2 regions of the Lactiplantibacillus sp. 30.2.29 genome follow, and region 1 is predicted to be linked to the other one. Evidence: riboswitches for the same ligand, from Rfam matches in the RefSeq annotation. Region 1 holds a riboswitch; the other holds the start of a gene.
What was found. Region 1 has a riboswitch for FMN ahead of ribD (bifunctional diaminohydroxyphosphoribosylaminopyrimidine deaminase/5-amino-6-(5-phosphoribosylamino)uracil reductase RibD). Riboswitches for the same ligand answer to the same signal wherever they lie in the genome.

Region 1 (12,426 bases):
AAACAACCCGAAGCCAACTGCATCCGTGATGCAAATTAGCTTCGAGCTGTTTTTTGATACACATACACGTGTCTAAACGGTTCACGCTGTTTTGAATTCACAACGCTTCGTTTCACGCCAATTACTCAGTTAGCGCCCGTTGCACATCGATCGTCTCCAATAAACTGACCGCGCAATCGGCCCCCTTGTTACCGCTCTTAAAACCAGCGCGGTCCATCGCCTGTTCAATGGTGTCAGTGGTCAATACGCCAAACATCACCGGCGTGTCGGTAGCCAGGCTGACGGACGCGACACCGGTGGTCACACCGCTACAAACGTAGTCAAAGTGCGCGGTCGCACCGCGAATGACAGCACCTAACGCAATCACACCATCGTAGCGCTTGGTGTTAATCATTTTCTGTACGGTCAGTGGGATTTCAAACGCCCCCGGCACCCAGGCAACATCAATATCATCCGCATTAACCCCGTGTTGTTGCAGGCTTTCTTGTGCGCCAGCCAGCAGTTGCTTGGTCACGAATTCATTGAACCGGGCCACGACGATGCCGACTTTGAGTCCTTGACCTGTGATTTGTCCCTTAAAAGTTGTCATTAGTTAACCTCCGTAAGTTTGAGTTCATGATGGAAACGATCCCGCTTCGTCTTGAGATAGGCATAATCGTGTTGATTGGCTGGAATTTCCAATGGCACGCGTTCGACGACTTTGATGCCTAATGCTTGCAGCTGCTTGACCTTGTCCGGATTGTTCGTGAGTAACCGCACCTTGGTCACGCCGAGTTGCCGTAACATAACAGCGGCAATGTCGTACCGACGCTCATCCGGTTTAAAACCGAGTTTAACGTTGGCATCATAGGTATCCGCACCTTGGTCTTGCAAGGCGTACGCCGCGATTTTATTTGCCAAGCCAATGCCGCGACCTTCTTGCCGTAAGTATAAACAAACCCCACGTTTGGCCTGACTGATTGTTCGCAGGGCTGCGTGTAATTGTGCGCCACAGTCACAGCGTTGTGACCCTAAGACATCACCCGTAAAACACTCGGAATGCAACCGCACTAGTACGGGTTCGTCCCCACTAATATCACCGGTTTGTAGTGCTAACGGTAATTCCGTGTGCCCCGGAACCTTGAAGCCCGTTAACTTAAACGCGCCGTCCTGAGTGGGTAGATCAACTGTCGGTGTTGTGTCAAGCTTGACCGCACCCGTTTGGATGGCGTATTGTAATAAATCTTCAATCGTAATCATTGGCATCTGCAGTCCTTCCGCCAATGATTTCAAATCGCGCCGGCGCGCCATTAAGCCGTTTTTCTTGACCACTTCACAGATGTAGGCAACGGGCGAACCACCGGCCAACTTGGCCAACGTCACCGCAGCTTCCGTATGACCGCGTCGTTCTAGTAAGCCACCGGCCCGTGCAATCAGTGGAAAAATATGGCTGGGATGATAAAAGTCAGTTGGTTGACTATCAGTTGAGGCCAACGCTTGAACCGTCTTGGCACGGTCGGCAGCAGAGATTCCCGTACTCGTCGTTCGATGGTCAGTTGAAACGGTGAAGGCAGTTCCAAATGCGTCACGTTCGCCAGTCATTGGTTTTAAGCCCAAGCGGGTCGCAATTGCTGGCGCTACCGGGACGCACAACAACCCCCGTGCTGAGGTAATCATGCGATTAACGGTCGCGGTAGTGGCTTTGGCGGCCAAACCGACCATGTCGCCCTCTGCTTCCCGTGTCTCATCATCAGCGACAATAATCAAATCACCGCGTTTTAATGCGGCCAAGGCTTGTTCAACTTTTGTCATCGTATCCATGTTAATGGCTCCCTTCTAAAACAACTTGCCGGGCTAAGTATTTGCCCAAAATATCGGTCTCCACATTCACCGTCTCGCCAATCTGTAACGCGCTGAGGGTCGTGACGTCTTGCGAATGCGGAATCAGATCAACTTCAAAGGTCGATGCAGTCACGGCTACAACGGTCAAGCTCACGCCATCAACCGCAATCGAGCCCTTAGGAACGACCAACGCTTGATAATCTGCTGGCAAACTAATCAATACTCGTAACGCGTGTTCATCTGGCACCAGCTCCTGAACCTGACCACAATAGTCGACATGCCCCTGAACAATGTGTCCGTCCAGGCGGCCATTGACCTGCAGTGCCCGTTCCAAATTAACTTGAGCCCCCACGCTCATCTGGCCCAGATTCGTCCGGCGCGTTGTTTCGGGCATGACCGCAACGCTGAATGCATCCGGCTGTAGCGCCGTTACCGTCAAACAAATCCCATTGACCGCCACACTATCTCCAATTTTAAGTGTGGGTGTCACGATCGTCGGCGCAGTAATCGTGAGCGTCATCTCTAATGCGTCACGCTGGCACTGGCTGACGCGACCTTTGGCTTGTACAATTCCTGAAAACATTTACTCGACTCCCTTTCGCACGGCGCGTAGCCGCAAATCTGTTCCCAACCACTTCAATGTCGGTTGCTCAAACGCCAGCTGTTCGGTTGGTACCGCTCCCATTACTGCTGGCAAACCGGCACCGCCAATCATTGTGGGTGCGATATAGCTGACCCATTCATCAATCAAATTCGCTGCAACGAAATCCGCTTGCAGGTGCGCACCACCTTCGACCAATAACGACTGCCATCCGTGTTGAAGGCATAATTCGCTGATTGCCGCCGGTGTCCAATCACCAATTCGTACTTCCACGTTTGGTAACGCCTGTAATGACGCATCACTGGCGCTCGCCTGGCGACACAAAAGCCAAGTCTCACCAGTGGTTTCTTGTAGTATTCGCCGGTCACGCGCCACGGCACTGGTATTCAGTACAATCAGTCGAACTGGCGGATGGGACACCGCGAGTAAGCGGACGGTCAGTTGCGGATCATCGATCGTCAGAGTGCGTTCACCAATCAAAAGTGCTTGAAATTGCGAACGCAACCGTTGACTGTCGGCATAACTGGCCTGATTAGAAATCAACGTCCGCGCGTCCCCAGCGGCATTGGTCTTACCATCCAGACTCATCGCAGTCTTGAGCGTCACCCACGGCCGCTGATGCGTATAAAAATGATTGTAGTGCGGATTCAACGCTCGTACTTCCTTTGCCAGACAACCCGTGACGACCGCCACGTCATGATCCAACAAATACTGACGGCCCTTGCCACCGACAACTGGATGGGGGTCCAACTGACCAATCACCACTTTACGAATTCCAGCTTGAACGATGCGCTCACAGCACGGCGGGGTCTTGCCATAATGCGAACAAGGTTCAAGCGTGACCACCAGTGTCGCATTCTTCGCCTGTTCCGATGTCACTTGCCGTAAAACGTCAACTTCAGCGTGGTCACCACCAAAATAATGATGATAGCCTTGTGCTAAGACTTGGCCATCCTTGACTAGTACCGCACCAACTTGCGGATTTTGATAAGTCGCAACTCCCGCCTTTTTCGCCTGAGTGATGGCGAGTTGCATCCAATCAGTTAACATTGCTTCACCTCCGATAGAATATAAAACACCCGACTATCAAAATTCGATAATCGGGTGTGAGTGTTCGCTAAATAGATTTCACCAGTAGGGTCCAGCTAAATAGACCTTAATAAAGGTCATGAATAGCTACTACTGCCTAGTAAAATCAAGCCATTTTTCTTCTCCCATCCAGACTATACTGTCGGTCCCAGACTTGCACTGGGTCCACCGCGCGCACGCGGGTCACGGACTTCAACATACGTTGTTACCGTCGGTCGGGAATTGCACCCTGCCCCGAAGAAATCGTATTCAGTTTTCACTTTTTATAAAAACACTTTCTGAACAAATTGTCAAATCGTCACTTTAATTTCGACCCACCGACTGCTGTGTTAAACTTTCAATAAATTTATCGATACTTGCTTATAAAGTATAACTATTTTCAGAAATTTTTACGCATTTTTATGTAAAATTGAGACTTTTGAATGTTAGTCTGATGATATTTCTAGTATCGGAGTTGGGTTAAATGGGACAACCAAAAATGCACAATCGCCAAACTAGTCGGTGGCCAGTCGCCATCCTTTCAGGGCTGCTATCCATGATGATTATTGGGGTCGTCTTTGGGTACTACCACATTACGCCCTTTGGCAACCATAATTTGCTGATAAGTGATATGGGTGGTCAATACTTATCGTTTTTCACCGCCTATCGTCATGCAATTCTTGCACATTCTTTTCAAGCCTATTCATTTTCACAGTCAATCGGTGGTAACGCCTTACCAAATATCGCGTATTATTTATTAAGCCCCTTCAACTTATTAATTTTATTTTTTCCAGCGGCCCATTTACCGACCGCTTTGAGTTTGCTCATCATCGTTAAAATCGGTGCGATTGGCATCAGTATGACCTGGTTTTTGCAAACACATTTCAATACACGGCACTGGTCCACGGCCATTTTTGGAACGGCCTTTAGCTGCTGCGGATTCGTCGCACTCAATTATTTCACGGTGATGTGGTTAGATGCCTTGATCTGGCTGCCACTAGTCATTATGGGCCTGGACCGCTTGATTGCGACCGGACACGGCGGACAATTCTTCGGTTGGTTCTGGCTCAGCATCGTCACCAATTATTATTTAGGTTATATGACCGGCCTGTTCGTCGGTTACTACTTCATTTATCAATTGTTTGAAACTAAACCAGCCGGTGAGTGCATCTGGCAGACGATTCGCACTCAGTCGACCTTGATTTGGCATTTTATCTTGACGACCCTGTTGTGTGGCTTGAGTACGATGTTTCTGCTCATTCCGACTGGGCTGGGCATGCTGACAACGGCCAAAACGGCGGTCAAGCCTTCCAGTTACTTGCCGGTTTTGCAAATCGGCTGGAAAACGCTCAGTCAGCTTGGGATTGGCGCCGCTAATTTCACGACTCGCCTGGCCCACGCACCAACGCTGTTCACTAGCACGCTAGTTTTACTGCTCGCAGGGTGCTTCTTCGTCCACCCGCAACTATCGCGAGCACACAAATGGCATGACTTTGGTCTGTTACTGGCCTTATTTTTAAGCATGGCAATTCGGACACTCGATACGATCTGGCACATGTTTCAAACGCCCGCCGGCTTTCCATACCGGAACGCCTTCTTCTTCAGCTTTGCACTCATCATGATGGCTTTTGAGGCCTGGCAAGCCGGTCCCCGTCAGGTCGCGCCTGTCTGGAAATGGGGGTTGCCGATTGGACTGATGGTGGCCCTGATTTTAGGCTGGTGGGGCCAACGCGGCGGACATCATCCACTGGCAACTAGCACCTTACTCTTGAGCTTAGCTGCGGTCATCTTAACTGCCAGCTGTCTATTTTTGACGGCCAAACGTTGGCAGGTACTAGGTCTCACTGGAATCACGGCACTAGAACTGGGCCTCAATAGCAAGTTGATGATGGCCCATAGTCCGTTCGGCAATCAGGCCAAATACGTGGCAGCCTATCGCATTGAAGACCGGCAGATGCGCTCAGTCAGCGACCCGGATGGCCAACTCTACCGCGTTGAAAGTCGCAATACACTCATTAACCAAGCCTATAATGCCAGTAGCCATTACCGTAATTACAACGATCCACTGTTATTCAACTTTCACGACATCAGCTACTACAGTTCGACGTTTGCCAATCAAACTCGCTTGATGTTGAAGTCACTGGGATTATTTTCTAAAAACGCTCGCCGTGTCAGTTCTGAAGGTCTGAATCCCGTGACTGATTTATTACTGGCGATCAAATACGACGTCCAGCTCAACGCTGTTGGCCAAGCAACCATCAACTCGCGTAGTCAAAACGGCTTAGGCTTTGCAGTACCGAACGCCTTCACACAGGTTAAACTGCGGCAAAACAGTGCGCTTATCAATCAAGAGCGTATCTTGCAAAGCCTGCAACCTAGCGCCACAGCCTACTTTGGCCAAGCTGTTCGGCTGGCTGATCACGTCAGTTATGATGCCATGGCACCGACCTTTCCTTACCGCCATACGATTAAGCTCCGCGTGACCCGGACTGGTTATCTGTACTACAACGATACGTTAGGTCAGTCGAAATTCACGACCATGCGCGTTAACGGCCACCTGGTTCCGACAAAGTTCAACGCCAATGGGGATATCGTGTTGCGTTCCTTAGGCTACTTCGACAAGGATAGCCTCGTCACCCTGACTGTCAAACGTACGCGCACTAGCCTTGGCTCCCACGTCCACCTCGCCAGTCTCGATCGGGCCAAGTTTAATTCAATTAAGCATCGACTTCGTGCCAGTCGCTTCGTCCCAACTTATCACGTCGCTGGACTGCACACCATTGTCAGTGGCACCGTCACGGCAACCCACCAACAACGGTGGTGCTACATTGCGATTCCGGCCGATCAAGGTTGGGCGGCGACTGTGAATGGGGCTAAAGTTCGAACGCGCACCGTCATCGGCGGCATGCTGGCGGTTCCAATTCATGCCGGCCACAACCACATCCGTCTGATTTATCATGTTCCTGGGCTAAAATTCGGGGCTTTGATTTCACTGCTTAGCTGGCTTAGCTTTCTGACCTGGACAATTTGGAATCGGCGCCGATTACGTGACATCACTCATTAAAGATGGACGATTGAAACGACCGCACTGCTAATGATGAACCATCGGCAGTGCGGTCGTTTACTGTGTTTATAAAGTTGTCGCATGAACACGCGTTGTGCTGCTATTCTTTAGCACTAAAGATGATTAAATCATGCCATTTTCTAAATTCAAGTGCTGCCAGCTGCGACCCGCTGGAAACAGTGCGGGTTAGCGTAAACCTGCTGTTGTAACGACGTCCTACACCGGCTTCCAGGCATTCTGGGCAATGGCCGGAACATGGTGGACACAGATTTAAGCCGACAGCCCACGTCTTAAATACTGGTCTTTCACTAACCAAGCACAAGACGCTTGCTAAGTGAAATTTCACCATTGGGCCTTGCCCAGAATACCTTCCAGCCGGGATGGTATTCGAAAGGCGGACATGTGCGGACCCAACTTTTTGTAGAATAGGCCGTTGGTTCCGTGATACAGGGCCGTTCAACTGTCAGACTAGTTTTAACAGTGGCCAAGTATCCTGACCCATGATTTAATACTTCGAACACGCGGCTTGACTGAACTTGTCAGAACTTTCGCTAGTCGTCGGAGATAATAAAGTTTTGAATTCTGGGCGCAGGCAATTTTATCGACTAAATCCGAGGCCAGCTGCCATTGAAGTTAGTGGCATTAAGATGAATGACTAATATTCAGCTGAACTTTTCAGCAATTAAATGCCATATGTCATCACCGATACTGATTCAGAGCTTCTTGAAGGGCCAGCCACCTAATATTCAGTGGTCAATTGCACCCAGATAGGTGGCCGTTCATCTGCCATTCGAGCGGCTTCCCGACTGTAGGGGCCGGCTGACAATGCTCAAGGGCGAAATTCTTCTTGTCCGGGTGGTCTTCTCGGGCTAGAAGAAGACTCGTATTTGAAATTGCGCAGTGATTTTCTGCGTGAGTTCAAATCGATGTCCGCCCTGTTCCAGCGTTGTCAGCCGGCCCCGGAAGTCGGACTAGGGCGCGCATCGGCTGACGAACAGGAATCCACCAACTGGCATGATTTAATCATGATTCATGACAGATTAACCAACACAACGCGTACCAAATACTTAGGCCTATCAGACAAGCGTTTTTGTTCATCGGCCAGGCTTGCTATCAACTTAGCTAGTCAGTAACGATAAAACCGCTGCAATTACTCACGTGCAAACTTTTGCTTGTTCGTAGATAAATACTCAATTGACCAACTAGTGGCGGCCCAGGCAATTGCGATAACCACGAGACAGGCCTTACCAGTCGTTAGTGTTGCTGGCTGCTGATAGTGTTGCTTAACGGCATATTGCAAGTACTGTTTAGATTTGGCTGTCACTTGGCCAGTAAGTGGGCTGTAATTAGCCGTTACGACGCCATACCGAACGGCGCGCTTGCCCTGGTTTTTGATCGTCAACTGTAACTGGCCGGCAGCCGTCACCGGGTACGTCAAATTTTTCAATTGATCAGGCGTTCCAGTCCAGCGTTTAATCGTCCGCTTGCCCTTCGCCAAAGTAATGGTCACCGGCTGTTGCGACTTGTCAGGCTGCAATTGAATGGTATTACTCGGGCCACTGGCTTGAAGTGCAGACTTAAGCACTTGATGGGGTCGAATCGCCTGCTTCATTGTGACCACGTAAGTCCCATTGCCTTGACTCCCGCGCAAGACATCGTTGACTCGTGTCGACTGACTGGTTTGCCACAAGCTGATTAGACTGACTGCAGCAAGCGTTGCCGTCAACCACCTTAACCGATGACGCATCGACACTGAAAACTGCCAGTCGGGAATTTCGCGACCGCCCATCAGACTTAGTAGCATCAGGCCCGGCAATAGTGGCAACGCATAGCGTCCTTCGACTTCCCAAAAGCCAACGTGAAAAATCGTCAGCCCCAGAATGGTCAACGCCAGAAACGTCACGGGCCAGTCACGCCGTTGCAACAATGCCACAATGGCTTGCACTAACATCACTAAATAAATCGTCTGAGTCATCAACACCAGCCAAAATTGACATTGCCGCTGATGATTCCAATACCAACGGGGCACGCGAATCCACTGCGTCGTCAGTTTAAAGCTATCAAAGTCACCAGTCGCCCAAAACACCCGCAGCTTTTTTAGCAAATGAACCAATGTCCCAGTCACGCCCATGTGTTGCAGCCGCTGCTGAATCATTTGCTGAGCCTGTTGTTGTTTGGCCTTAGCAGTCGGTTGCTGGTTTACTAGGGCAAAATCATCATGGCGGTATTGGCCGTCACTCTTCGGATTTAAACTCATGGCGATCCAACTCGTGGCTGGTAGCGCTGCATTAGGCTGCCGTTGATAGCCAGCCTGATGTTGGGCCTGTTGCATCACTGCCACCATTAATAGCAACGTCACCGCAAGACTCATCAGCCAACCAAATAATTGTCGACCAGACCACCGCCACTGCCGCCATACAATCCCACCAATCATGACGAGTGCAAACCACAACACAATCAGGTTAGTTTTTATCATCACGCCGGTCGCTACCAGCAGGCCATCAATCAACCAGAGACCCCCGCGCCGCCACCCACCGACCTGTTGACTAAGTGTGAGTATGGCCAAGCTGTCTAGCATTAGTGGTAGCACGAGCACGTCGGTGTAAGCAAACAACCCGTATGCGGCCACTGGCACGCTAACCAACCATAAGCCGACCAAGCCCAGCGCGCCCGGTTGCCAGTATCGCCACCGTTTGAGCAAGTATAAGCCGCTCACAAGTGCTGTATCGGCCCATAAAAAGCGCAAGCCGTTCATGAAGACCCAGGGCGTCTCTGTCAAATGCAGCAGTGGTTTGAGCACCGCCGCTTCTAGTAGCGTCATATTAACGTTATTCGGATAAATCATAAAATAGTGTTGCCACTGATGGCCGCCACTAGCGAGAACAAGTGCCTGCTGACGGACATAGAAGGCATCTGCCCGCGCAACATCCACAAAGTTAACCGCCAGCCAGCCCTGAACGACCACCACTAAACCAATCGCGCCGAGCACCAACCAGTGGTACTGTTTCGCTGACAATTGACGAACGATTTGCCGGCCCGCATTTAGGCATACGAGCAAGCCGAGAACTAACGCCAATTGCACCAGTGGCGAAGCCCAGTCCGGGTTACCGAAGAACCGAATCGGTTGTAACCACGCCAAGCCAATTGCAACGACTAACACCGCAGCCGCGAGCCAGTTGATACCTTTAACGATGAGTTTCATACGTGCACCCGCTGTGAATCGAGCAATGCTGGCTGTTGAGTGACGGTATAATCATCGGTCTCAATAATATACCGCGGACGGTGTTTGACCTCCGCAAAAATTTTGCCCACATATTCACCAACCACACTGATTCCAATTAATTGCATGCCGCCTAAGAACCATAAACTCGTCATCAGTGAAGACCAGCCGCTAATGGCCGTTCCCAGCAACCCTTGAATAACCGCATACACCATCATCAGTAAGCTACCGCCACTGATCAACACGCCTAGCATCAAAATCACCTTGATGGGCGCGATGGAAAACGACGTGATACCGTCAAACGCAAACGACAGCATTTTGCGCAGTGGATACTTAGAAACCCCCGCAAACCGCGGACGCCGGCGATAATAAAGTTTGGTCGTCGGAAAACCGAGTTGTGGCACAATGCCCCGTAAAAATAAATTGGTTTCCTGATAGCTAAGTAGCGCCCGCACCGCTCGCTGACTCAATAAACGGAAATCGGCGTGGTCGGGCACCAACTGGACACCGATGCGATTCATCAAACCGTAAAAGCGTTCAGCCGTCCACCGCTTGAAATGAGAATCACTACTGCGATCATTGCGAACGCCTAAGACGACATCGCTACCAGCATGAAACCGCGCGACCATTTCCGGAATCACTTGCGGATCATCTTGCAAATCCGCGTCAATAGTAATCATCATATCAGAAGTTGGACAGGCCGTTTTCATCCCAGCCATCAACGCATTCTGATGACCAAAATTACGACTGAACTTGATACCGGTCACGACTGGTAATTGCGTTTCGAGTTCTTTGACCAAGGCCCAAGTTGCATCCTGACTGCCATCATCTACAAATAGCAATTTACTTTCTGAATTGACTTGTTTATGCTGAATCAACCCCATCAGAATCTCTGCCAAAACGTGCGCTGATTTGGGCAAAACTGCTTCCTCATTGTAACAAGGCACAATAATCGTTAACCGTGGACTTCGCATGCTAATTCCCCCAATATTACTTTGCTTATTTCCTAACATCACTAATCAAATATTCAGCAACGACATCCTCGCAATCGACACTAGCTGCCACCGATTTCACAAACTCGAGGACACCGTATTTGAACCCAGGTGACTGATTATTTGTGTATCCCCAAATACACTGACTTCATTGATGATACTCGCCCGGCAACCGGTCTGGTATCAGATTTAACAACCACGAACGATTCTTCTAGCTACCACCGTGTTGACTGTCATCGCTATTAATCAGGCGAATTTTGAGTATGAATTCACGCCATCAAAAATGAGATTGACCTGCTGATAATGCTGACTACCATTCACGGTCGATAGTTCAGATTGATGGTACCAATATCCAATCGGTAATTCAAATAAACCAGCAATTTTCAGGCCGTACATTAACAAATTATCCGAACATAGTGGCTCACTAAGAACTAAATCTACCAATTTTGCATGGTTACTAACGGGACTCATCTGGCGCATTTTGAACAAAAAATGGCGCTTACTTGCAATTCAATCTGCAAGTAAACGCCATATCTTCAGTTCTTTTGATGGTTTACCAATGCGCGCCAATCGTCTGTTGCCAGGTGAAGTACTTGGTGCCCTTCGTCAAGGCTTCAAACTGTGCGGTCGTCAAGTTCAGCCAGTCTAAATCACTGGTGGCTAATTGTAACGAATCAGTTAAGTGGAGTTGATAGTCTTTAATCCACGCAATCAGTGGTTCAATCACTGCCAGATCAGTGTTTAACAGTTGATAGCTAGCGCTGGGTGTCATCAGCGTCACCGCCAATGTATACCGGGCTTTCATCCGCACGCCATTGCCTAACTGCCGCACGATTGACCGGTATAGCCCTAGTTGGACGTCCGTAATCGCGGCTGACGTCGGTGCAAGCGTCTGAAACACCTGACCACGTTCGTCTGCCAAACTCAGCCGACTCGGCGTGATCGTCAAGCGCCCGTGTGCAGCCGCGCCTTCGTTTAACGCCTTGAGGATAAAAGGCGTCTTCTTACGCGCAGTAGAATATTTATGGTCATTTAACACGATCGTCATGTAGGCTGGCTGATGGGTAATATTGCCGGCGATATTCGTGACCGCAACTGGCATTGGTTTTTGCATGTGATAATCTCCCCCGTTCAATTCGGTACTTCTAGGTCGATTATACACTAACGCCTGGCCGTTGTTGCAGGTGATTCCATGCGCGGGTAAAACTCAACTATTCCGTCACTGCAGTCTCGTGGTCAGCGAGTGCATTTGCTGCCGCGATTCGACCGAATGTAAAGATATCGCTAAGTGAATTACCACCCAAGCGGTTACCAGCGTGAATCCCACCGGCAACTTCTCCGGCTGCGTATAACCCATCGATTGGTTGACCCTGGTGATCAAGGACGTGTGCGCCGGTATCAATCTTCAAGCCACCCATCGTATGATGCGTCGCTGGCTTCCGTGGGGTCGCATAGAATGGCGCAACCTCCACTTTCAAATCAAAAGCAGTCTTGTGGAACTCTGGATCCGAACCCGCATCAACATAATGGTTGTAATCGCTGATAGTCTTCGTTAACACATCAGGGTCAACCTTAATCTGTTCAGCCAGTTCAGCCAACGTGTTTGCCCGGAATAGCGTCCCGTCGGCAACTTGTTGGTCAATCTTGGCCTGACTCGTGT
Region 2 (12,426 bases), on a different contig from region 1:
TGTCAGACTGGTTTCAAACAATCGCTATATCTTTTATCCATGCTTTAAGGCTTCTGACGAGTAGCTTCATTAAATTTGTCAGAATTTTCTCTAGGCGACTGAGATAGCAAAATCTGGAATTCTAACGAAAATCATTTTAACGACTAAATTCAAGATCCGTGTCCGCTGAAATTGGTGGCATTGAGAATAGTGAACGCTGTTTGAGTGATGTTCTCAGCACTCAAATCTCCTCAAGCATAAACGGTTCCAAATTAAAAGTTCGCCTGAAGGACCAGTTACCAATATTCAGTGGTCAATTGTACCCAGATAGGTGGCTGTTCATCTGCCATTCGAGCGGCTTCCCGACTGGAGGGGCTGGTTGACAATGCTCAGTAGCCAAATTATTCTTAGTCGGAAGTGGGTTGCTTCCGGCTTAGAATAAGACTCGTATTTGAAATTGCGCAGTGGGTTTCTGCGTGAATTCAAATCGATGTCGGCTACGCTCCAGCAATTGTCAGCCGGCCCCGGAAGTCGGATTAGGACGAACAATGCTGACGAACAGTAATCCGAACTAACCGGCATGATTTAATCATGATTCATGGCAAAATTAACGAGCAGAACGCGTAGAAGCTGATTCATGTCTTCCATAGGATGAACTTGAAGCGTCGGCTAAAATCGGCGAGAGCCCACAGATTAAGCGTAAATTTAGGCTGTCAACGCTAACAACACTCGTAATTCAACCCATTTTCAGTTACAATTAATAACACGTGAGGTGTCGTATGGAAAGCTGGTTATTTTTACTTGCAATCTTAGTGGTCGCATGGTTTGGTAAGAATCAATCCTTGCAGATTGCCACTGTGGTTGTGCTACTGATTAAGTTGATCCCTAATACGAACAAAATATTGACGACCATTGGCCAAAAAGGCATCAATTGGGGTGTGACGGTGATTACAGTTGCCATCCTGATTCCAATTGCGACCGGACAGATTGGATTTCGTGATTTATGGCACGCCTTCAAGTCACCAGTCGGTTGGATTGCCGTGGCTTGTGGGGTCTTAGTCTCAGTGCTGTCATTTCATGGTGTTGGACTGTTGTCAGCTACGCCAGAAATTACCGTGGCCTTGGTCTTTGGGACCATCATGGGTGTCGTATTACTTAAAGGGGTCGCCGCTGGCCCGATTATCGCTGCCGGCATCACTTATTGTATTATTCAAGTCTTACATTTAAGCTTACAGTAAAATCAAGAAGACGAGCGGCGACACATGTCAGTCGCTCAGAGGAGTTATCACATGGAGAGTATTATTGGAACGGTCGTTACTGCGAAGGTAACGGATGAAAATGACGACGCGTATTTCGTACAGGTCGATGGCCAAACATTGATGGTCGACAAGACTGAACCTGAAAAGCCGCTGCATATCGGTGGGTTGTATGAAGGCTTTGTTTATGAGAATGAGGACCATCACCTGCAAATGACCCGGCTGGTCCCAGAGATTTCGTTTGACCACTTTGTCTGGGGGACGGTCGTACGGACACGCCATGATTTAGGCGTGTTTGTTGATGTTGGCTTGCCTAATAAGGACCTAGTTGTCTCACTAGATGAATTACCAACCATCAGTCGGTTATGGCCCAAAAAAGATGACCGACTATACGTTAAGTTAGCTCGGGACAATAAACAACGCTTATGGGCAACTTTAGCTGAATTAACGGACTTTGAAGCGGTTTCAAAGCCGTATGACCGGGCACAAATGAAGAACACGGATACGATGGCAACGGTCTTTCGCTTGAAGATGGCTGGGACTTCCGTCATTACCGATGACAATCATCTCGGATTCATTCATCCTTCTGAACGTGAACAGGAACCACGAATGGGTCAGCACGTCAAGGTGCGGGTCATTGGCTTCTTACGCGATGGTGAATTGAATCTATCTTTGAAGCCCCGTGGCTACGAAGAAATTGGTGACGATGCCCAAATGTTGCTGGCTGCATTGCAACATCAAGCGGATCACACGCTACCATTTTGGGATAAGAGTGACCCGAACGACATTCGCAATTATTTTGGTATCAGCAAGTCGCAATTTAAACGGGCCGTCGGGAATTTACTGAAGCAACGCTTGATTAGCCAACAACCAGGTGAAATCAAGTTGGTTGAAACATCGGATGAGCAAGCCGACGATTGATCAAAAAATGCAGGACCAGCTTGCTGATTACCTGCATTTTTTGCGTGTTGAGCGCGGGTTAGTCGAGAATACGATCAAGAGTTATTCGCAAGATTTGACTGCGTTCAACCAATACTTAGCGACTCAGAAAATGACGGACTACCGGGCGGTTGATCGGTACGTGCTCTTGAATTATTTGCAGTATTTAGACGAAGCGGGCAAGTCCCGTAATACGATCATTCACAGTGTTTCTAGTTTGCGGAAGTTTTTTCAATATTTAGCCCAGATGCACGTCATCGACAGTGATCCGATGCTCAAAATCGATACCCCCAAACGGGCGCAGCATTTGCCGCAAGTCTTATCACCACACGAGGTCGAACGACTGCTGGCAGTGCCTAAGCTGGATACGCCACTCGGACTGCGGGACCGGACCTTATTGGAAGTCATGTATGCGACCGGCTTACGGGTGAGCGAGACGATCAGTTTGACGATGGACGACTTGCACCTAGATTTGGGCTTGATCCAAACGATTGGTAAGGGTGACAAGGAACGAATCATTCCGATTGGTGACGTTGCCATCGACTTTATCGACCGGTATTTGAAGACTGCTCGACCGAAGCTGGCCTCACCGAAACGTCGTAACTCATATTTGTTTATTAACAATCACGGCGGTAAATTGAGCCGGCAGGGGGTCTGGAAGAATTTAAAAGCCGAAGTCAAAGCGGCGGGTATTGAGAAAAACGTGACGCCACATACATTGCGGCATTCGTTTGCGACTCACATTTTGGAGAATGGGGCCGATTTACGAGTCGTACAGGAATTACTCGGGCATGCCGATATTTCGACGACTCAAATTTATACGCATATTACGAAAAAACGTCTGGTTGAAGTTTATAATAAGTATCATCCGCGGGCCTAGTGTCCCGTGCGTCAGTCAGACGAATAAAGGAGGAAGGAACCGTGCTGGTAAAATACCGTAAGGATTACGAGAAGGTCGCGATGGGCTTATTGTCGTTTATTCCTGACTTTAAAGACATCGCCCACTTGCAGACGGAAATGCAGTGGTACCAGTCCACTGATGACCACCAATTACTATTATGGCGGCAAGGCGACGGTGACTTCTGCGGCATCATGGGCATTGAAGTCGGCACTGATTTTATTTTATTGCACCACGACTCTTTGTCACCAGAAGAACGAACGGCGGCCAATCAATATCAGATGTTGGATGAATTGGCCGCATTGTACCCGGATCAGCGCGTGATGGGAACTTTAGAAATGGCACCAATTGTGGGTGCGTGGGAGCGTAATCGTGACAGACGAACAACAACCAATCACCATTAAGATTTCGGAATTTGAGGGACCGCTGGATTTATTATTGCATCTGATTCGGCAAAATAAGATGGATATTTATGATATCCCGATTGCGGCCATCACCCAACAATATTTAGATTATCTGCATTCCATGCGAGCGCTGAAACTCGATATTGCTGGTGATTATTTAGTGATGGCTGCGACCTTGATGACCATTAAAAGTCGCTTCCTGCTGCCGCAACCGGAGCCAGAAGATGACGAGGATTTAGAAGATGACACTGACCCCCGTGATTCGTTGGTGGCTGAATTGTTGGCCTATAAGGTCTATCAAGAAGCTGCTGGGGAATTGCGGACCAAGGAACAGGAACGGCATCAACATTTCACACGCGAAGCCATGTTAGTGCCTGCTGATTTAAGTGCGCCCAAGTTGACCGCAGGCATCACGTTAGATGATTTGCAAGCCGCCTTTCGTCAATTAGTGGCAAAACGGCGTCGTGTGCGACCGCTCACCAAGACGGTCGTTGCCGAGACGGTTAACATCGATGAACGGATGGTACAAATTACCACCCAGCTGCAGCAACAACCGCACGGCATGGATTTTGCAGACTTGTTTACAGTCAGTGCAAGTGATGAAATGTTAGTGACAACCTTTATGGCTGTGTTAGAATTAACCAAGCAGGATCAAGTGTCGCTCCAGCAAGCGGCACCGCTGACCCCGATCCATTTATATTTACGACAGGATGAACAGCATGACGAACATTGAACAGATTGAAGGATTATTATTTGTTGCTGGGGATGAAGGCATTACCGTGGCTGAAATCGAACACGCAACGGGGTTTGCCAAGCCTGCAATCACCACGATGCTAACGGAACTTGCGACTCGCTATGAGCAAGACGAGGACAGTGCGTTGATGATTTTATCGACGGAGAACACGTATCGGCTGGCGACTAAGGCCGCAGTTGCCCCAGTATTGAAACGGTATTTTGAAGCACCACTGACGACCAGTTTGTCACAGGCCTCGCTAGAAGTGCTTGCAATCATCGCGTACCGGCAACCGTTGACTCGAATCGAAATTGATGAGATTCGAGGCGTCCACAGTGGCTCGACGATTCAAAAATTGGTACTTCGGCAACTCGTGACTGAGACGGGGCGGTTAAATGAACCTGGGCGACCGATTCTATATGGGACCACGGAACTGTTTTTGGATTACTTTGGCTTGAAATCACTCGACGATTTACCTGCCATCGATTTGGCGGCGCTGAGTGATGCTGAACATCCCGCTCCAGAAACCGACCTATTTTTGAATGCATTTCAGGATAAACTAAAAGGAAATCGTGAGGAAAACTAATGGCAGAACGATTACAAAAAGTGATGGCAGAAGCCGGCATTGCGTCGCGACGGAAGTCCGAAGTCTTGATTACTTCTGGTCACGTGAAAGTCAACGGCAAGACCGTGACAACGTTGGGCGTTAAGGTTGAACCACATGACCACGTCGAAGTTGACGGTGTGCCGTTGAACGCTGAAAAACTTGTGTATTACTTATTTTACAAGCCGCGGGGCGTCGTCACGACGGTTCACGATGAAAAGGGCCGTAAGACGGTCATGGACTTCTTTGAGGACGTGCCTGAACGGATCTATCCGGTGGGACGTTTGGACTATGACACTTCCGGCTTACTCATTATGACCAATGATGGTGCACTAGCTAATCGGCTGACCCATCCGAAATACGAGGTCAAAAAGACTTATTTAGCGAAGGTTGAAGGCGTCCCGACTAATGCCGACTTGAAGCAATTACGGCTCGGCGTCGAAATCGATGGTCGCAAGACTGCGCCGGCTAAGTCGAATTTGTTAGATAGTGATCACAAGAAAAATAACGCGTTAGTCCAGTTGACGATTCACGAAGGCCATAATCACCAAGTGAAGAAAATGCTGGCGGCAGTTGGTCATCCAGTGACAAAGCTGAAACGTGAACGGTATGGGGTTCTAGATTTACAAAGTTTACAACCCGGCGAATATCGTAAATTGAAGCCGATTGAAATTAGTAAGTTAAAAGGTGAACGATAACGCTTGCATTTTTGAACGGAAGCCATTACAATGAACTTGTAAAAATAAATATTGGTTCATCTTCAGGGCAGGGTGTAATTCCCGACCGGCGGTAATAACCCGCGACCTATGCGTGTGCATAGTGATTTGGTGCAATTCCAAAGTCGACAGTAAAGTCTGGTATAAAGAAGATCGAGCTTATTTGCCAAGCGTTGCAAGTAAGTCCGCCCCGGATGACAGTTAGTGTGATCGGAGCGGATTTTTTTAGTTGAACAAATGGTAATGCGGTTCATTGAAGATGACCCATAGGAGGGTGCGTTATGCAACATACAACGTTACACCGACTAGTGGGCATAGCCTTACTCGGTGCCATTGCGTATATTTTAATGTTACTGGAGTTTCCGATTTTGCCGGTTGCGCCATGGATGAAGATTGATTTTTCGGATATTCCGATTTTGATTGGTCTATTTCTATTCGGCGTCGGCGGTGCGTTCATCATCACCATCATCAAGTTATTACTGCATTCAGCCATGGTTGGCTTTGCAGTTTATAACTTAATTGGTTCGTTGGCCAGCTTCTTAGGTACGGCTATTCTGATTTTAGCCTTTGCCGCTGTGCTGCGCTATTATCGCGGCAATCCAAAGTGGCGGATGCCACTGGCGATTTGCGTCGCGACGATTGGACTAACGGTCATTGAATCGTTAGCCAACTTGACGTTCGTACTGCCATTTTACTTACAAGTGATGGGCATGAAGCTAAGCATGTCGTTGAATACGATCGTCTTAGTGGCCGTTGTCCCATTCAACTTGATTAAAGGCTTATTGGTCGGCAACGTCTTCTGGTTAGTCTACAACCGTTTAGCAAAGTGGTTGGGAACGCATAATCAATTGACAAGTCGCGTTTAAAAAATAACGCGTGAAAAACGTGAGCAGTCATCAATTGCGTAATTGCATGGTGACTGCTTTTTTTTGACCGCTGAGCGTGCTATTCTTAAAGCATTGCGTTTTTTCACTTGAGTTGGTATGGCGTTCAAGTCTATGTTGTGAAAGCTCCTGCGTTGTGCTAGCTGTTATTTAGCTTTAAAGATGATTAAATCGTGCCAATTGTTTGGCTTACTGTTCGTCTGCCGGTGCGCACCTTAGTCCGACTTCCGGGGCCGGCTGACAATTGCTGGAACGCAGCCGACATCGATTTGAACTCACGCAGAAGACCACTGCGCAATTTCAAATACGAGTCTTATTCTAAGCCGGAAGAAAATCACTTCCAGCTAAGAATAATTTGGCTACTGAGCATTGTCCGGCGGTCCGGCCAGTCGGGAAACCGTTCGAATGGCAGATGAACGACCACCTATCCTGGTGCAATTGACCACTAAATATTAGGTGGGTAGTTCTTCATGCAAAGGTTTGATTGGTATCATCATGACTTATGGCATTTAATTATTGAGAAAATCACAGGAATATTGTTCATTGTTCTCAATCCCACTAATTTCACCAGACACTAGTCTTGAAATTAGTCGATCAAATTGCCTTCATTCAGAATTCAAGACTTGGTTATTTCAGACGACTAGGGAAAATGCTGACAAGTTTAATAAGGCTGCTTGTCCGAAGCCATAAAGCATGGGCAAACAGTTTAGCTATCGTTAGAATCAGTCTCACAGTTGAATGTCACCATGAACGTGTAACAAAACCAGCGACAGATCCAAAAAAGGTTGAGTTTGCACATGTCTGCCTTTCGAATACCATCCCGGCTGGAAGGTATTCTGGGCAAGGCCCGGTGGTGAAATTTCACTTAGCAAGCGTTCTTGGCTTGGTTAGTGAAAGACCAGTATTTAAGACGTGGTTTTCGGCTTAAATCTGTGTCCACCACGTTCCGGCCATTGCCCAGAATGCCTGGAAGCCGGTGAAGGACGCATCTACCACATAAAGATTACGGTAACTCGCACTGTTTCCAGCGGGTCTCAGCTGGTAGCCTTTGAACTTAGAATCCGCACGATTTAATCATAATTCAGGACAAATTAACTAGCACAAGGTGTAATTGATACAGCGTGCAATCAACAATCTAGTGAATCCTTTGGGCTTGAAAGAATTTGTTGTGTTGTTGTAGCAAAGCAAGTTCAGTTCGAATCTACATAAAAGTCGCTGCATTTAGATACCCAACGATCAGTTAATTAAGAAAGGAGGTGCCACGGTGTTTACGGATTATGTGCTGCTCTTATTTGGGACGACGCCACGCCGCGCCAAAGGCATGTTCAATGTCTTACGCGGACGCCGCACAGTCTCGACGTTGTTTGCTGGTTTGACCGCGGGCTGTTTAGATTTGCTAGATAGCTGGCACGGGGTCCCCCTCGAAGATTTTATGGCGGCGACTGCGGTTCTGGAAGAGAACGGATTGCTGATTAGTCCGGAAGCGGGCAGTTGGCAGCTGACTGCGGCAGGACAGGCGCGGTGGGTGGCCATTCAGGAGCATCGCTACTTGCCACAAGCATTCAGCCGATTTCAGACGGTCGATGTGCGCCGTTTTCAGCAAGTCAGTCAGCTGGCGCTACAAGTGACTTCCGAGTTGGTCCATCATGAGCGCCGCTACTATCCGACCACGACGGACTCCAGCATTCAGGCGCAGGTCAAACGGTGGTTGCGACAACAGTCGACGACTGATTTGGGTGACCGCGTTCATGCGGCGTTGACCGATTTTTTGACGAGTGTCCCGACCGATGAATTGGCGACGGTGTTTGTTGACAGTTTGACGGGGTATCAGGCACCGGGACGGACCAATGACCAGTTAGCCATGATGCTGCATCGGCAGCCGCTTGAGACTGGCTTGATGCGGACAGATGTGAGTTGTCAGTGGGTACGGTGGCTACAAGCCCATCCCGATGACCCGTTGTGGCCATTATTAGCGCCGCTCATTCAGTCGAGCCCGGTCAGTAAAAGTGCCCAGCAAACCTATCAAGCGTTTACGCAGACACACGCCTTGACTAAAATTGCCACTGTTCGTAAGTTGAAATTGAGTACGGTCCGTGAACACTTGTTGGAAGTCGCTATTTGGTTGCCCAGTTTTCCGTTTACGACGGTGCTAGATGCTCAGGTCATTGAGACGTTAACGCGGTGCTTTGCAGGTCAACCAGAGATTGCCAGTTGGTCGTTTCAAGATGCGCAGGCTGCGTTACCGGAATTGGACTTCTTTGAATTTCGGTTATTTCAAATTATGAGGTGTCACCATGTCGGAAGCTGAATTGTATCAACTGTTAAAAACTAAATATGGCTTCGATGAGTTTCGCCCGGGACAATTGGCGGTTATTCAGGATTTGCTAGCAGGGCAAGATGTCCTGGCTGTTTTACCGACGGGAACTGGGAAATCCTTGATTTATCAGTTGGTCGGTACGGTGGTGCCAGGCATCGTCGTGGTGGTGTCGCCCCTGATTTCACTGATGCAAGACCAAGTCGCCCGCTTAAATTACCAGGGTGAAAAGCAGGTGGCCGCCTTAACCTCACAGCTGGATTTCAGTGCGCGCCAACAGTTGTTAGCCAATTTGAACCAAGTAAAGTTTCTCTTTATTTCGCCGGAAATGTTGCAACAGACCGTGATTCAAGAAGCCTTGGCGAAATTGACGATTGCGTTACTAGTGATTGATGAAGCCCACTGCATTTCAACTTGGGGTCCAGATTTTCGCCCGGATTATCGACGGCTGGGCCCGATTCGCCAACAGTTAGGGACGCCGCGTACTTTGATGTTAACCGCGACTGCTACGCCGCAGGTTCGCCAAGATATTTTGACGCAGCTGAATGCGACTGATGCGCAACAAGTGTTGTATTCGGTCAATCGACCTAATATTTATCTGGCCGTGGAAGCGGTCAATGATGAGGCTGATAAACGCGCGACACTCCAATACCTCGTCACGAGTAGTCGGGGGCCAGCAATCGTGTATTTTACGTCCAAACGCCAAACGGATCTGATTGCTGAATGGTTGCGGACAACGACCGAACTGCGCGTGGCAGCTTATCATGCGGGGCTAGCGGCAGAGGATCGCTTTAAGATTCAGCAACAGTTTATGGCCGACCAGTTGGATGTCATTTGTGCGACATCCGCTTTTGGAATGGGGATCAATAAGGCCGATATTCGGTTGGTCATTCATTACCACTTACCGACCACCTTAGCGGATTATGTTCAAGAAATTGGGCGCGCTGGGCGGGATGGTCAACAAGCGTTAGCCGTGATGCTGTATGCACCTGGTGATGAAAACCTCGTTCGGAATTTAAACGAATTGACTGCTGCAACGCCTAACGAAGTCCAACAAGATTTTGCACGTCATCAGGCTGGCCAACCGGTCACTGATGATCGCAGTCGGGTGCTGGAGGCCTACTGGCAACAGGCGGTTTCGCCGGCCGAGGTCGCCGAAATTTTTGCGGCACGTCAGGCGGCCAAGGAACACGAGCTACGCGATTTGATGCGATATGTTCAAACGACGACTTGTCACCGTGCCGTCATGTTAGCTTATTTTGACGAAACTGAACCGCCACATACTGACCGTTGTTGCCAGTTAGCAGGTGAGCCGCTTCCGCTGGACGAACTAGGACTGACCGCGGTGAAACCCAGTATAAGTCCGACGGTTGTCACGTGGGAGCAGCGCTTAGCCCAATTGTTTTTACCAAATTCTTAAAGAAATCAATTCTGGGTTATGTTACAATATTGGTTGAAAGTTTTTTGAGGAGGAACACCCTATGAGTCAAAAAAATGATAATGATAAATCCCAAGCTGACAAGCCTTGGGACAAAACTTTTGAAGACGATCGGGATGACTCGGGCAATTTATCGCGAACTCAAAAACGAAAACAAGACAGTAGTAACTCGACTTTAACGACGGTATTAGTCGTTTTGATCCTGTTGCTCGCTTTGGCACCAATTGGATACTTCTTGGTGAAAAAGAATTCGCTTAATAATCCGCAACAGACCGAACAAGTTGCTAGTTCGAGCTCGAAAAAGTCATCGGCCAGTGCTGCTGACAGTAAATCTTCAGTTGCTGCTAGCAAGAAAAAAGCGGCCGCATCGTCTAAAAAAGCCGCTGCTAAAAGCAGTAGTTTAGCTTTAGCTAGTTCGAAGGCGGCCAGTTCAAAAGCTGCCAGTGAGTCAGCCGCCAGCTCCGAATCATCGGCGAGTACTGACGAAAGTAGTGCTAGCAGCAGTAGTAGCTCCTCAGAATCATCTTCAGGCACTAAGTACGTTACGGTAGAGGCTGGTCAAGGGGTCTACCGAGTCGCGACGAATGCCGGAATTTCAGTGGATAAACTGTTAGAACTTAACGGGTTGTCATCTGACTCGACGCTTTCAGCGGGACAACGGCTACGTGTCCGTTAATACACGATTTTTTTGAGATTGTGAGGAGTTAGTTTAATGGCTAAGCAAGCACTACAAGTGGCCATCGACGGTCCAGCTTCAGCTGGTAAAAGCACCGTAGCCAAACTCGTTGCGAAGCGGTTTGGCTATATTTATGTCGATACTGGTGCCATGTATCGGGCGGTCACTTATTGGGCCATGCAACACGACGTGGATTTGACCGACGAGACTGCGGTCATCGCGGCGATGAAGACGCTCAAGATTAGTTTCAAACCTGGCGAACCGGACCAGCTGGTCTTTGCCAACCAGGAAGATATTACGTCAGCGATTCGGCAGCCAGACGTCACGAACAACGTGTCGACGATTGCCGCTTTGCCACAAGTTCGGACCATTTTGACCGACCAACAACGGGAAATGGCAACGGCCGGTGGCATCGTGATGGATGGCCGTGATATCGGGACGACCGTGTTACCGAATGCCGAAGTCAAAATCTTCTTGGTGGCTTCTGCCGCTGAGCGGGCCAAACGCCGGTACGCGGAAAACATCAAAAAGGGAATCGACACGCCCTTGGATCAGCTACAAGCTGAAATCGAATTGCGCGACCATAAAGATTCAACGCGTAAAGTGTCACCATTAACGCAAGCGGTGGATGCCACATTAGTTGATACGACCCCGATGTCGATTGACGAAGTGGTCGCTGCAATTGCTGAAATTATTACAAAAAAACAAAGTTCAACAATCTAATTGCATTAACTTAATGCTTTTAGCTAGCTTTTCATTGCATTTTCAGCTATGATATAGGTTAGAGTTATTGTTGACAGGAGGAAATTTGCATGAGTGAAAACGAAAATAGCCAAGAGAAAAATGAACTTTTAGACGCTTTAAACAGCGTCGAAGAAGTAAACGTCGGTGACGTTGTTAAGGGTGAAGTCTTAGCAGTCGACGACGACAAACAAGTAATTGTTGGTATCCAAGGTACCGGTGTTGAAGGGGTCGTTCCATTGAAGGAACTCTCAACACAACGGGTTGACGATGTCAACGAAGCCGCTAAAGTCGGTGATGTTTTAGACTTGGTTGTCATTTCTCGGATTGGCAGCGACAAGGAAAACGGCAGTTACTTACTGTCACATCGTCGGTTAGAAGCTCGCAAAGTTTGGGACGACGTTGAAAAAGAATACGAAGCAGGTCATACGATTAAAGCTCCGGTAACACAAGTTGTTAAGGGCGGGTTAGTCGTTGACGCTGGTGTTCGTGGCTTCATCCCTGCCTCAATGATTGATGATCATTACGTTGAAGATTTAAATGCCTACAAAGGCCAAGAACTTGAACTTAAGATTATTGAAATTGAACCTAGCGAAAATCGCTTGATCTTATCACACCGTGCGGTTGTTGAAAAGCAACGTGAAGCACAACGTGAAGAAGCTTTGAAGACCTTACAAGCTGGCGATGTTGTCGAAGGTAAAGTGGCTCGTTTGACGAACTTCGGTGCTTTCGTTGACCTTGGTGGCATTGATGGGTTAGTTCACGTTTCAGAAATTTCATACGAACGGGTTGAAAAGCCTGCTGACGTCTTGAAGGTTGGTCAAGAAGTTAAGGTTAAGATCTT

Region 2: linked by a shared signal. The riboswitch ahead of KGF65_RS00640 (ECF transporter S component) and the one ahead of ribD (bifunctional diaminohydroxyphosphoribosylaminopyrimidine deaminase/5-amino-6-(5-phosphoribosylamino)uracil reductase RibD) in region 1 are both predicted to bind FMN.

Annotation. Positions count from the first base shown of each region.
Region 1 covers NZ_JAGYGU010000010.1:8,359-20,784, forward strand. Annotated here, with positions in the region: gene ribH (6,7-dimethyl-8-ribityllumazine synthase) at 122-589, opposite strand; gene ribA (GTP cyclohydrolase II) at 589-1,800, opposite strand; gene KGF65_RS06935 (riboflavin synthase) at 1,802-2,404, opposite strand; gene ribD (bifunctional diaminohydroxyphosphoribosylaminopyrimidine deaminase/5-amino-6-(5-phosphoribosylamino)uracil reductase RibD) at 2,405-3,472, opposite strand; FMN riboswitch at 3,625-3,757, opposite strand; gene KGF65_RS06945 (YfhO family protein) at 3,975-6,554, shown strand; gene KGF65_RS06950 (hypothetical protein) at 7,705-9,756, opposite strand; gene KGF65_RS06955 (glycosyltransferase family 2 protein) at 9,753-10,748, opposite strand; gene KGF65_RS06960 (hypothetical protein) at 11,320-11,880, opposite strand; gene KGF65_RS06965 (flavocytochrome c) at 11,978-12,426, opposite strand, start outside.
Region 2 covers NZ_JAGYGU010000001.1:143,611-156,036, forward strand. Annotated here, with positions in the region: gene KGF65_RS00605 (DUF441 domain-containing protein) at 759-1,217, shown strand; gene KGF65_RS00610 (S1 RNA-binding domain-containing protein) at 1,269-2,156, shown strand; gene xerD (site-specific tyrosine recombinase XerD) at 2,164-3,054, shown strand; gene KGF65_RS00620 (hypothetical protein) at 3,096-3,476, shown strand; gene KGF65_RS00625 (ScpA family protein) at 3,442-4,209, shown strand; gene scpB (SMC-Scp complex subunit ScpB) at 4,196-4,795, shown strand; gene KGF65_RS00635 (pseudouridine synthase) at 4,795-5,511, shown strand; FMN riboswitch at 5,566-5,687, shown strand; gene KGF65_RS00640 (ECF transporter S component) at 5,811-6,395, shown strand; gene KGF65_RS00645 (helix-turn-helix domain-containing protein) at 7,678-8,721, shown strand; gene KGF65_RS00650 (ATP-dependent DNA helicase RecQ) at 8,708-10,147, shown strand; gene KGF65_RS00655 (LysM domain-containing protein) at 10,209-10,841, shown strand; gene cmk ((d)CMP kinase) at 10,878-11,564, shown strand; gene rpsA (30S ribosomal protein S1) at 11,654-12,426, shown strand, end outside.